2 regions of the Proteus sp. Marseille-Q3619 genome follow, and region 2 is predicted to be linked to the other one. Evidence: predicted binding sites of a transcription regulator. Region 2 holds the regulator's gene; the other holds the start of a gene.
The links. The regulator PhoB, encoded in region 2, activates phosphate uptake and scavenging genes when phosphate is short. The targets are predictions, from matches to a motif close to CTGTCATAAAACTGNCNNAT.
Positions count from the first base shown of each region.

Region 1 (7,087 bases), 940 kb from region 2:
CCCTAAATGCTCTGTAACCAGTTGTTCACCGTAGCTTTCTTTGGGTGCTTCTTCAAATTGCGGATCTGGATTAAGTGATAATTGAAGAATACCTTCGTTACGACCACGAAACATAGCTAATGCGCGGTGAGAGGGAATATTAGCGATAGGCTCATGGTGATCAAAATAATCACTAAACTTCGCCCCTTCAGCTTCTTTACCCTCAATCACTTTGGCAACAAGATGCGTATTTTTCCATAAATATTGGCGAACTTTTGCTAATAATCCCGCATCTTCTGAAAAACGTTCCATCAAAATATAACGTGCGCCATCTAAAGCTGATTTGGTGTCATCAACACCTTTTTCTGCGTTGATATAAGCGGTTGCCGCTTCTTCTGGATTATTTTGTGGTTCATTCCACAGTAAATCCGCTAAGGGTTCTAATCCATTTTCAATCGCTATCTGGCCACGAGTACGGCGCTTAGGCTTATAAGGAAGATAGAGATCTTCCAGTTCTGTTTTACTTTGAGTTTCATTAATTGAAGAGCGCAGTTCTGGTGTCAGTTTTCCTTGTTCTTCAATTGATTTTAAAATTGTTTGGCGGCGATCGTTGAGTTCCCGTAAGTAACCGAGGCGAGTTTCTAATTGACGTAATTGCGTATCATCTAATCCGCCAGTGACCTCTTTACGATAACGGGCAACAAATGGCACCGTATTCCCTTCATCCAGTAACGTTATAGCCGAAAGGACTTGCTGGGGCTTAACAGAGAGCTCATCTGCAATAATTCGGCTTAATGATTCATTCATAAAATATTTACCTACCGAGAGGAATAGTTAAAAAAGATGGCTATTATACACGCAGAGCATTAAAAAAATTTGGCAAATTTCCTATCTAGCTCGACAATTATGAGGAAATTAACAGATTATTTTAACATTCACGCTATAGTACCTTTATGAAATTCAATGTTGATGATAGTTTTTATTCGTAATGGCAAAAAGTAACTATATTACTCGCGATGGCTGGTATGCCTTAGACAAAGAGCTAAAATATCTTTGGAAAGAAGAGCGCCCGCGTGTCACACAATCGGTTTCAGAAGCAGCGGCACAAGGTGACCGTTCAGAAAATGCTGAATATATTTATGGAAAGAAGCGATTACGTGAAATTGATAGGCGTGTTCGTTTTTTATCAAAGCGTCTTGATGAACTAAAAATCGTTGACCCAGATCCTCGCCAAGAAGGAAAAGTCTATTTCGGTGCTTGGGTCACGCTTGAAGATAATGACGAAAATGTCAAAACCTTTAGGCTTGTGGGTCCCGATGAATTTGATCCAGCAAAACAGTGGATTTCTATTGATTCCCCTGTTGCCAGAGCGCTTATTGGTAAGCAAGTTGATGATGAAATTAGCGTGCAGACACCAGGTGGTGAAGTTAATTACTGCGTATTATCTATCAAATATCATTCAGAATAAGACAAATAAATAGTTTTATCCCCTTTACTAGGGCTAATGAACAAGTTTTATCTATAAATTATTAACATTTATTCTTTGGTTTTGGTTTAATATTCTTATCAATGATAGAATTCGCTAATAAAAGCATTTGCACTTCGGGAGCTTAAAAAATGCAAGAAAGTTATAAAGTGCTAATCGTGGATGATGATTTACGTCTGCGTTCACTCTTAGAGCGCTATTTGACAGAGCAGGGTTTTCAAATCCGTACTGCTGCAAACGCCGATCAGATGGATCGTCTGCTCACTCGCGAATCTATTCATCTTATTGTGCTCGATTTAATGCTTCCTGGTGAAGATGGCCTATCTATTTGCCGCCGCTTAAGAAGCCAAAACAACCCTATCCCTATTATTATGGTTACTGCGAAAGGGGAAGAGGTTGATAGAATTGTTGGACTTGAAATCGGGGCTGATGATTACATCTCAAAACCCTTTAATCCAAGAGAACTACTAGCACGTATTCGCGCAGTTCTTCGTCGTCAAGCAAATGAATTGCCTGGCGCACCTTCACAAGATAACGCCATTATCTCTTTTGGTAAGTTCAAGCTAAACCTTGGTACGCGTGAAATGTTCCACGAAGAAGAGCATATGCCTCTAACAAGTGGTGAATTCGCCGTATTGAAAGTACTGGTATCTCACCCTCGTGAACCACTTTCTCGTGATAAATTAATGAGCCTTGCTCGTGGTCGTGAATACAGTGCGATGGAGCGTTCAATCGATGTCCAAATTTCACGTTTACGTCGCATGATTGAAGAAGACCCAACGCATCCTCGCTATATTCAAACAGTTTGGGGACTCGGCTACGTATTCGTTCCTGATGGAACCAGCGTTCAATGAGAAGGCTGAGGCTTTCACCCCACAATAAACTGACACGCTCGTTATTTCTGGTTATCTCGCTACTTTTTTTTAGCTTGATAGCCAGTTATATCGTTGTGCAACACCTTATTGTTGGGCCAAGCCTTCAGCAATTTAATAAAGTTTTAGCGTATGAAATACGCACTTTAATGCCTGAAGAACTGATCCTAGTAGACGGCACTCCGCTAAAAATTTCCCCTGCTTTACGCAATAAAATCTATACCGAACTCGGTATCTCTTTCTTTGATAAAGAAGCCGCGCTTGAGGAAGGACTCTATTGGGCCAAAATCGATGATGAATTAAGTGAACAGATGTTTGAATATCTGGGAGGGAAAACAGAGATCTGGGTTGAAAACACGCTAGAATACCCTGTTTTATGGGTTAATACGCATATGTCCCCCTCACTTTGGATCCGTGTTCCACTCACTGAATTAGGGCAAAACTTCTTACTGCCTGTTTACCGACAAGCGATTATTTTCATTATTATCGTTGTCGCTTTTTTCTGGCTTTATAATCGTTTTCAAAACCGCCCACTTAATGAAGTAGAGTACGCTGCGCGCCGTATCGGAAAAGGCGTTATTCCTCCTCCTATTCCTGAATCTGGCTCTTCTGAAATGCGCTCAATTATTCGTGCCTTTAACCAGATGTCATCAGGTATTCGCTCGCTGGATAATGATAGAACGCTTGTTATGGCAGGTGTTAGCCATGACTTACGTACACCACTGACTCGAATTCGTCTAGCAACTGAAATGATGAGTCCCGAAGATAGTTACCTCGCAGACTCTATCAATAAAGATATCGAAGATTGTGATGCCATTATTGGGCAATTCTTAGACTATATGCGCACAGGTGAAGAGATGTCTTTAGAACTGTGTGATATGAATAATCTATTACAAGAAGTCATTTCAGCTGAATCTAATTTAGGAAAAATCAGTGAAGAACATCTTCATTCTGAACCCATTAATATCACCGCCAACCCTATTGCAGTAAAACGCGCCCTTGCCAATATGATTGTCAATGCCAATCGCTATGGTAATGGTTGGGTCTGCGTTTCAAGTGGGAAAAATGAAGAATATGCATGGTTTCAAGTAGAAGATGATGGCCCTGGTATTCCACAAGAAGATAGACAACGTCTTTTCCAACCTTTTGTTCAGGGCGAACAAGCTCGAAGCTCAACAGGTGCGGGTTTAGGATTATCCATTATTCGCCGTATCATGGATGCCCACGGCGGCTATGTTGAACTTGATGATAGCGTTAAAGGCGGATTATTAATTCGAGCTAACTTCCCATTAAAAGAACGTGAAGACGAGAATGATTAGCCCACTCTATTTCAAATATTGAAGTGCATTTTATTACACCATTTCCATTCTAATTTCTCTCCTCCTATAAATATTTCATCATTTTTTCACTTTGTCATAAAACTGTCACAATTAAGACATTTAATTGTCATCAAACTGACCTATTGTCTGTGCGTACCGTAACCGAAGTTGATAGATGTCGAAAATTATTCTACCTATCCCACAGGAGGGATTATGAAACTGATGCGTACCACCCTGACTAGTGTCATTGCCGCTGCGTTTTCAATGACCGCTCTTTCTGCACAGGCAACGACCTCACTGACTGGTGCTGGCGCAACGTTCCCTGCCCCAGTTTATGCTAAATGGGCAGATTCCTATCAGAAAGAAACGGGTAACAAAATTAACTACCAAGGCATTGGCTCTTCTGGTGGTGTTAAACAAATCATTGCAAATACTGTTGATTTTGGTGCTTCTGATGCGCCATTAGCAGACGACAAATTACAAGCTGACGGTTTATTCCAATTCCCTACCGTGATTGGTGGCGTTGTTATGGCAGTAAATATTCCTGGTATCAAATCAGGTGAACTGACCTTAGATGGCGACACTATTGGTAATATCTATCTAGGCAAGATCCAGAAATGGAATGACCCTGCCATTACAAAACTCAATCCAGGCGTAAAATTACCAGACCAAAATATCGCGGTTATTCGCCGTGCTGATGGTTCAGGTACATCATTCGTTTTCACTAGCTACTTATCAAAAGTAAATAGTGCATGGAAAGATGAAGTAGGCGCAGGCTCTACCGTAAAATGGCCGACAGGCTTAGGTGGAAAAGGGAATGATGGTATCGCGGCATTCGTTCAACGTGTACCAGGTTCAATTGGTTATGTTGAATATGCTTACGCGAAACAAAACAATCTTGCTTATACTAAATTAGTCACAGCTGATGGCGAGGCAATCGCACCAACAGCTGACAGTTTTAGTGCCGCAGCAAGAAAAATTGATTGGAGCAAAAGCTTTGCACAAGACCTGACTAACCAGAAAGGTGAAAACGCATGGCCGATTACTTCAACCACCTTTATCTTAGTGCATCAAACACAAAAAGATGCCGTAAAAGGTAAAGAAGTACTGAATTTCTTCAACTGGGCTTACGACAAAGGTAATCAGGAAGCGAAAAACCTAGATTACGCAGTATTGCCAACCGAAGTTGTAGAGCAAATTCGTGCAGCATGGAAAACAAGTATCAAAGACAGTAATGGTAAACCGATTTACTAATAAAACGGCAACCATTAAGAGATAAGTTAACGTTCACCCCCTGACAAACAGGGGGTAATAAATTAAAAGAGGCTTTATGGCCGAGCACACAACGGTAATAAAGGCCCCTAGTAAACGAGGGGACGTTATTTTCAGCGCACTAGTTCGCCTAGCTGCGTTGATTACGCTTTTGCTTTTGACAGGTATCATTGTTTCACTGATTTTCGCCTCATGGCCAAGTATTCAACAATTCGGCCTTTCATTCTTATGGTCGAAAGAGTGGGATCCTCCTGCACAGGAATTTGGTGCATTAGTGCCTATTTACGGTACCATTGTGACCTCGATAATCGCATTGGTTATTGCGGTGCCTGTCAGTTTTGGTATCGCCCTTTTCTTAACCGAATTAGCGCCTAACTGGTTAAAACGCCCATTAGGTATTGCTATCGAGTTACTCGCCGCTATTCCTAGTATTGTTTATGGTATGTGGGGGCTGTTTGTCTTCGCACCACTCTTTGCAACCTATTTCCAAGAGCCTGTAGGTAATGTGATGTCCTCCATTCCTATCGTTGGCGAGCTTTTCTCTGGCCCTGCTTTTGGTATTGGTATCTTAGCTGCGGGTGTTATCCTCGCTATCATGATCATTCCTTATATTGCTTCTGTGATGCGTGATGTGTTTGAACAGACTCCCGTTATGATGAAAGAGTCTGCCTACGGCATTGGTTGTACAACATGGGAAGTGATTTGGAATATCGTTCTGCCTTATACCCGTAATGGGGTGATTGGTGGTGTCATGTTGGGATTAGGTCGCGCCTTAGGTGAAACCATGGCGGTAACCTTTATCATCGGTAATACCTACCAATTAGATTCAGCCTCACTGTTTATGCCAGGTAACAGTATTACCTCTGCATTAGCCAACGAATTTGCGGAAGCCGAAACGGGGTTACATACTGCGGCATTGATGGAATTAGGGCTTATCTTGTTTGTCATCACCTTTATCGTCCTTGCGATTTCTAAGTTTATGACATTACGTTTATCTAAGAATGAAGGAGCGCGTTAATATGTCCAAAACATCCTCTTCTTCATTACAAGTTCAAACAGAAAGTGAATTGCGTGTACGCCATAAACGCCAACTTTGGCGCCGTCAAAAAAACCGTATCGCGCTGTTTTTATCAGTCTCTACCATGGCATTTGGTCTTTTTTGGTTAACGTGGATTTTATTCTCTACGTTCACAAAAGGCTTTGATGGCATGTCGTTAGCCCTTTTTACTGAAATGACGCCTCCGCCAAATACTGATGGTGGTGGATTGGCGAACGCCATTGTCGGTAGTGGATTACTAATTTTATGGGCGACAGTTATTGGAACACCGTTAGGTATTCTGGCAGGGATTTATCTTGCTGAATATGGTCGTCGTTCATGGCTTGCTGAAACTACCCGTTTTATTAACGATATTTTGCTGTCAGCACCATCAATCGTTGTTGGGCTCTTTGTCTACACCATTGTTGTTGCACAGATGCAGCACTTTTCAGGATGGGCTGGAATTATCGCATTAGCGTTACTGCAAATTCCTATTGTTATTCGTACCACTGAAAATATGTTGAAGTTAGTGCCAGATAGCTTGCGTGAAGCCGCTTACGCATTAGGCACACCAAAGTGGAAGATGATCTCTAAAATCACCTTAAAAGCCTCGGTATCAGGCATTATCACAGGTGTGTTATTAGCGATTGCACGTATTGCAGGTGAAACTGCACCACTGTTATTTACTTCACTATCAAATCAATTCTGGAGCACAGACTTAAACGAACCGATAGCTAACTTACCTGTGACTATCTTTAAGTTCGCCATGAGTCCTTTCGCACAATGGCAAGAGCTTGCTTGGGCTGGCGTATTACTTATCACCCTCTGTGTTCTATTTATCAATATTATTGCGCGCGTGCTGTTTGCTAAACGCAAGCACGGTTAACGCAGAAAGTTAAGCAAGAGAGACGTTGAATGATTATGGCTAATGATAACGCAGGAAATAAAATTCAAGTTCGTGATTTGAACTTCTACTACGGTAAATTCCATGCGCTGAAAAATATCTCTTTAGATATTGCCAAAAATAAGGTGACGGCATTTATCGGCCCTTCTGGCTGTGGTAAATCGACCTTACTGCGTACTTTTAATAAAATGTATGAGCTTTATGGTGAACAACGTGCTG
Region 1 is NZ_CBDIMP010000001.1:1,979,726-1,986,812, forward strand. Features, by position in the region: gene ACWPWK_RS09050 (Tex family protein) at 1-786, opposite strand, end outside; gene greB (transcription elongation factor GreB) at 968-1,447, shown strand; gene ompR (osmolarity response regulator transcription factor OmpR) at 1,597-2,319, shown strand; gene envZ (two-component system sensor histidine kinase EnvZ) at 2,316-3,656, shown strand; gene pstS (phosphate ABC transporter substrate-binding protein PstS) at 3,870-4,910, shown strand; gene pstC (phosphate ABC transporter permease PstC) at 4,987-5,946, shown strand; gene pstA (phosphate ABC transporter permease PstA) at 5,948-6,850, shown strand; gene pstB (phosphate ABC transporter ATP-binding protein PstB) at 6,880-7,087, shown strand, end outside.
Region 1: the regulator PhoB is predicted to act here: its motif matches at 3,748-3,767, upstream of pstS (phosphate ABC transporter substrate-binding protein PstS).

Region 2 (7,087 bases):
TCTTTAACTAAACGTTGTCTCTCTTCTTCATATTCTGCTAACTTTCGTATTAGCAGATAATTATCGTTTAAGTCTTTAAGATGTTGTTCTTTCTCTTTTAAAACAATGTCATTTTTATGGATGCTTTCAGTCAGCATTGCTATTTTTTGCTGATTTTCTGAATAGCTTTTTTGGTATTGATATTCAGTTTTGATATTGCGTTGTAATTGGGTTTGTAATCCCATTAGTTTAGCGAGTGCATTTCGTTGTTGTGAAATTTGTTGCAAACGATGAGGGATATCCGCAATAGCATCAGCTTTATTTTGTTGCTCAAGTTGTGTTTGTAATTCGCTTAATTGTTGTTGCTGTAAGTTAAGATTGTACTGTTGCACTTCTAGCGCTTTGGTCGCTTTTTCTAATTCGAGTTTAAGTAAGCATTCTTTTTCTTGTTCTGCTTTTTCACTTTTCTGGCTAATTAGATATTTCTCTGTAATTTCATCATATTGCTCAAAATAACGTTGCCATAACGGTAAATTTTCAGCCAGTTGAGCATGAGCTATATGCTGATTTAAATATTCGTCTAATTCATTAAATTGTTTTTGTGAGCCAGCTAATTTGGCTTCAGTTAACTGTATTTTTTCCAGATATTCTGATTGCGTTTTTTCTAGCGTATTTTTTTGCTGTGTTTTTACTGAAATATCTTGTTGTAGCAAGATTAACCGATTATCTAATGGTGCTACTTTTTCACGTATAAGCTGCAATATTTGCTGTTTTTTTTCATCGTGTTGTTTAAATGTGTTACGAGCCTCGATTAAATGCTGATTAATAGGTTGGCTCTGTTGTTCAATGAGCTGTTTTTCTGCTGTTAGTGTTGAGAGTTGTGACTCAATATAGGTTTGTTCTTTTAATAGACGATCCTTTTCATCATAAATTGGGCGGATTTTTTCTGCTGGTTCGCTATTTTCAAGACGTTGAATATCGGGTTTGGCGGCGATTAAGGCTTCTTGTGCTAAGTTAACTTCGGTTTGTGCTAATAGTTTGTTTTTATTAAGTTCAGTTTCTTTTTCTTGCCACTGTTTTGCTGCTTGATATTCCAGCTGTTCTTTTTGTAATCGGCTCTCTTTGACAAAAAGATCGGTTTGTTCAGTTAATAACGCTTGGCGAGCATTTTCATCTAATAACGCCATCATTTCGGCTTGCTGTTTTAGTGCTTTTAATGCTTGTTCTTCTTCACGCCAATGTTTAAAGATAGATTGGGAGATATGGCGATAAATATCTGTGCCAGTGAGTTCTTCGAGTAATTCAGCACGAGATTTATCATCTGCATTTAAAAAAGCCGCAAATTGTCCTTGAGAAAGCAACATAGATTTAGTGAAACGATCAAAATCAAGGCCCGTAATATTAATGATCATCTCTTTCACTTGGCTTATTTTGCTTGCTAATATTTTGTCTTCGCCTCCTGTTGTATTTATTTTAACAAGTTCAGCCTGTGGCGCTTGAAGATTGCCATCTTCTTTATAATTAGCTCGGCGTTGTTCCCAAAATGCTCGATAAGCCACACCTTTGACTTCAAATTCGACTTCGGTCAAACACTCTGCGGTATGACGAGTCATTAATTCATTTTGAGATTGTGTGACTTTATCTAATCGTGGTGTTCTATGATAAAGCGCCAAACTAATCGCATCTAACAGAGTGGTTTTTCCTGCCCCCGTGGGGCCTGTAATGGCAAATAATCCATTGCTGATAAAAGGCTCTTGGTTAAAGTTAATCTTCCACTCGCCTTTTAAGGAGTTAATATTTTTAAATCGCAGACTTAAGATTTTCATTATGCTTCGTTATCCTCTTTCTCTGCCATTTCAACTGCTTGTTTAAATAATGTTGTTAAACGAGTTTTAGTTTCTTCTGAATCAAACTCATGCTGTTCTAAACGTCTTTCAAAAACATCATAAACGGTTAATTCGGTCAGTGTTTCGTTCTCATTTTGAGTGAACGCTTGGCGTTGTTTTCTCGCTCTTCTTAATAAGATCACATCAAAAAGCGGATCGTTAGTTAGCTCTTGAATACGGGTTTGTATATCACTGAGATAATCTTGTGTTGAAACTTCGATATCCAACCAAATAGTGGTATCTATTTCACCGTATTGTTTTTTTAAATCCTCAAGTTGTATCGCTATTTCTTTTAATGAACCACTGATAGTGCGTAGTAACTGAAATTCAGGAATAGGTAATAGTGTGAGGTTAGTTAATTTTTCTTGCTCAAAATCGATAAGGCAGATACTTTTCTGTTGTCCACATTCATCAAAACTTAACGGAATAGGAGAGCCGCTATAACGAATATGACCTGATTTATTCACCACTTGAGGGCGATGAATATGACCAAGGGCAATATAGTCAAATTCAGGAAATAGGGTTGCTGAAAAGGCTTCTAAGGTGCCGATATAAATTTCACGGACGGAATCTGTCACACTCGCTCCAATCGTGGTGAGATGACCCGTTGCAATAATGGGAATATCGACATTTAATTGCTGACGTAATTCGAGAGCTGCTTGATATTGAGCTTGATAATATTCAGCAATCGCTTCTTTTAAGGCTGTTTGTTTTTCAGCACCTGATTGCCCACTTTTACTGCTGATCATGTCTCTAGGGCGTAGATAAGGGATTGCACAAAGTAATGCTCCTGGAGTGTTATCTTTTTTAGGAAGAATTAACGGAGCTTGTGGTGTTTCAGCATGAACATTGGCAATAACGGTCGTATTTAAACATGCCAACAGTGATTTTGATTCATTTAGTGTTGCCACCGAATCGTGATTACCACCTAGAATAACGAGCTGACATTGTGTATCTCTAATAGCAACAACAAAACGGTTATAAAGCTCTCGGGCGTAGCTTGGAGGGGAGCCAGTATCAAAAATATCACCCGCAACAATCAGAGCATCAACTTGGTAATGTTTAATTTGTGCTAATAACCAATCAAGAAACTGTTGGTGTTCTTTAGCTCGAGTCTTAGTAAAAAAATATTGCCCTAAATGCCAGTCTGATGTGTGAATAATCCGCATTGCTATCCCTCTTTTTTATCTGGTGAAGAGTATAGCGCACCTTGCTTTTTTAGTGAAAACTCAACAATAACTCCCTTTTTTGAGTGATATTTCACCAAAAAATGATTTATTTACCTTAACAACAGGGATCTATTTCAGTAATGTTAAGGCTAGTCATAAATCTGTCATAAAAGTGCATCATAATCATTTTGACCCTCTATATACATTACACAGGATAGAGTATGGCAAGGCGTATTCTTGTTGTTGAAGATGAAACCGCAATTCGAGAGATGATCTGTTTTGTTTTGGAACAAAATGGTTTTCAACCTATTGAAGCAGAAGACTATGATTCTGCATTGAGTTTTCTTATCGATCCTTACCCTGATCTGGTTTTATTAGATTGGATGATCCCTGGTGGATCAGGCTTGCAGGTAATAAAACAGATGAAGCGGGAAAGTAATACCCGTGATATTCCCATTATTATGCTAACGGCAAAAGGGGAAGAAGAAGATAAAGTCCAAGGCCTAGAGACGGGTGCTGATGATTATGTTATCAAACCGTTTTCACCTAAAGAGCTTGTTGCCCGAGTGAAGGCGATTTTACGGCGTTTATCACCGATGTCAGCGGAAGATGTTATTGAATTCAATGGACTCGGTCTTGATCCTGTTTCTCACCGCGTCACAAGTCAAGATAAGCCGATTGATATGGGCCCTACCGAATTTAAACTCCTACACTTTTTTATGACACATCCTGAACGCGTATATAGCAGAGAACAACTGCTAAACTACGTTTGGGGAACCAATGTTTATGTCGAAGACCGTACTGTTGATGTGCATATTCGTCGTTTACGTAAGGCTATTGAAGAAGATGGCCATGACAGAATGATACAGACAGTACGTGGAACGGGATATCGTTTTTCTGCCCGTTTCTAAGTCAATATGGGAGTAATCGTCAGGTGTTAGAACGACTATCGTGGAAAGCCCTCGTTTGGGGGCTATGTCTATTTTGCTTGCCTGCCTTTATATTATCGCTTTTTATTGGGCATCTTCCTTGGTTGCTGGTGGCATCGCTTCTCAGTGCCCTTGTGTGGCATGCCTATAATTTGCTGAAATTATCTAAATGGTTATGGTTAGATCGCTCTGTATTACCTCCGGAAGGGAGAGGGGGATGGGAGCCTATTTTTTATGGTATTCGACAGACCCAACAACGTAATCGTAAACGACGCAGAGAATTAGGCGACTTAATTAAACGTTTTAGAAGCGGGGCTGAAAGTTTACCCGATGCTGTTGTGATGATGACAAATGAAGGGAATATTTTTTGGTGTAATAGTCTAGCTCAACATCTATTAGGCTTTCGCTGGCCTGATGATAATGGGCAAAATATTTTTAACTTATTACGTTATCCTGATTTTTTGCACTATTTTACCGCAGGTGATTTTAGTCGCCCCTTAACTATTTCACTAAATAATGGCTCTATTGTTGAGTTTCGTGTGATGCCATATAGCGAAGATCAGCGCTTAATGGTGGCGCGCGATGTAACAGAAAAAAATAAACTAGAAAACTCACGACGTGATTTTTTTGCTAATGTCAGTCATGAGCTAAGAACACCACTAACCGTTATTCAAGGTTATCTTGAGATGATGGAAGAAAATAGTGTAGCAAAACCCGCAGAGCATAAGGCGATAGTTACGATGCAAGAGCAGGCTAAACGTATGGATACGCTTGTTCAGCAACTCTTACAGCTTTCTCGTATCGAATCTGCTCCTCATATTGATTTAAACAAAATTGTTGATATTCCTGCCATTTTGGCTTTATTACAACAAGAAGCGAACTCACTAAGCCAAGGTCAACATCAGATTGTTTTTGATGTTGATGAAGAGTGGGCTGTTCGTGGTAATGAAGAGCAACTGCGTAGTGCTGTTTCTAATTTAGTGTATAACGCCATTAATCACACTGAAGAGGGTACAACAATCAAAGTGAGTTGGAAGAAAATACCCCAAGGTATGTTATTTAGTGTTTCAGATAATGGGGCGGGGATCAGCGCTGAACACTTAACACGTTTAACAGAGCGTTTTTATCGCGTAGATAAAGCTCGCTCTCGTCATTCTGGCGGTACTGGTTTAGGTTTGGCGATTGTGAAAAAATCGTTGCTTCATCATCACTCTCAATTGAATATTGAAAGTAAAGTAGGTGTTGGGAGTACATTCTCTTTTATCCTTCCTCAAACATTGCTTACTGCTAAAAAAACACACTAGCAGAATGTCTTTTTTAAAGCCTTTATCACTTCTATTCAATCAGTGATAAAGGCTTTTTTGTCCTTTTTTAATCTTTTTAATATCAATAAAAACTAATATCGTAGTGTTAAATTTTAATATTATTAATTAATGGTAACTTTAAATGACGCTAATATTCAATATTATTGGTGATAAAATGCACAAATCATATCATGTATATTCGATGATATATGACAGTTATAACTAGACCTGAAAAATAGTTTAGATGATTCTTCTGGTTTTTAGATTGGCTATTGCCTTTTTTCATTATAAAAGTTTTACTTGTGACCAGTTATCGGCAATTTTTTCTATTTAGCACTTAATTGCTCTACATGAAATGATTATATATGGATATTATCCTGAATAATGATGGTATGAGCCTAAATAGATATTGTTGATTTTATGTTGCGCTATATTGGCGCAATTTAACCATTATTGTAACTATATATTAACAAAACTTATGGCACATAGATTAACTTCCAGAGATATTCTGGCATTAGGGTTTATGACATTCGCCCTATTTGTTGGCGCTGGCAACATTATTTTTCCTCCAATGGTGGGGTTACAATCAGGCGAATTTGTTTGGACAGCAGCAATTGGCTTTTTGATCACAGGGGTAGGTTTACCTGTTTTAACAGTAGTCGCATTAGCAAAAGTCGGTGGTGGTATAGAGGCATTAAGCACACCGATTGGTAAATCAATGGGATTATTATTAGCTATTGTTGCCTATCTTGCTGTTGGGCCTCTTTTCGCAACTCCTCGTACTGCAACGGTCTCTTTTAAAGTGGGTATTGCCCCTTTGGTGGGTGATACAGAAATGTCATTGCTGATTTATAGCATTGCCTATTTCTTAATTGTGATTGGTATTTCACTTTATCCCGGTAAATTATTAGATAGTGTTGGTCATATTCTTGCGCCTATTAAAATTCTGGCATTAGCAGTATTAGGTGTGGCTGCGGTGTTTTGGCCTGCTGGTGGCGCGATCCCTGCCACAGATGCTTATCGTGAAATGGCTTTCACTCAAGGTTTTATCAATGGTTATCTCACCATGGATACCTTGGGGGCGATGGTTTTTGGTATCGTGATTGTTAATGCTGCCCGCTCTCGTGGAATAGATAACTCTTCATTATTAACACGTTACACTATGTGGGCGGGTATTATTGCGGGCGTATTATTAACAGCTATTTACTTAAGCTTGTTTAAATTAGGTTCTAGCAGTGGGAGCATTATTCCAGAGGCGCAAGATGGTGCTGATATTTTACACGCCTATGTTCAGTACACTTTTGGTGACTTCGGTAGCTTCTTCCTTGCTCTACTGATTTTCTTAGCCTGTATGGTGACGGCAGTTGGTTTAACTTGTGCATGTGCTGAATTTTTTAGCCGTTATTTGCCCATCTCTTACCGTACATTAGTGTTGATTTTAGCGATATTCTCAGCGGTTGTTTCAAACTTAGGATTAAGCAAACTTATTGAGTTTTCGATTCCTGTGCTGATTATGATTTATCCACCTTGTATTGTGATTATTTTGATGAGTTTCACTTTACGTCTGTGGAATAATCCAAGCCGTATTATCGCGCCAGCGATGGCTGTTAGCTTATTTTTCGGTATTTTTGATGCAATAAAAGCCTCTGATTATCTGAAACATTTATTACCAGACTGGGCAACTAAATTGCCATTAAGTGAGCAGGGATTAGCATGGCTCATTCCTGTATTGGTGACGATTGTTGTGTGTGGTATTTACGATAAAGTTGCAGGCTCTCAGAGTAAAAAAGCACTCCAGACGAAAGTGACTAAATAAGCGA
Region 2 is NZ_CBDIMP010000001.1:2,923,389-2,930,475, forward strand. Features, by position in the region: gene ACWPWK_RS13455 (AAA family ATPase) at 1-1,805, opposite strand, end outside; gene sbcD (exonuclease subunit SbcD) at 1,805-3,034, opposite strand; gene phoB (phosphate regulon transcriptional regulator PhoB) at 3,256-3,945, shown strand; gene phoR (phosphate regulon sensor histidine kinase PhoR) at 3,969-5,267, shown strand; gene brnQ (branched-chain amino acid transport system II carrier protein) at 5,746-7,083, shown strand.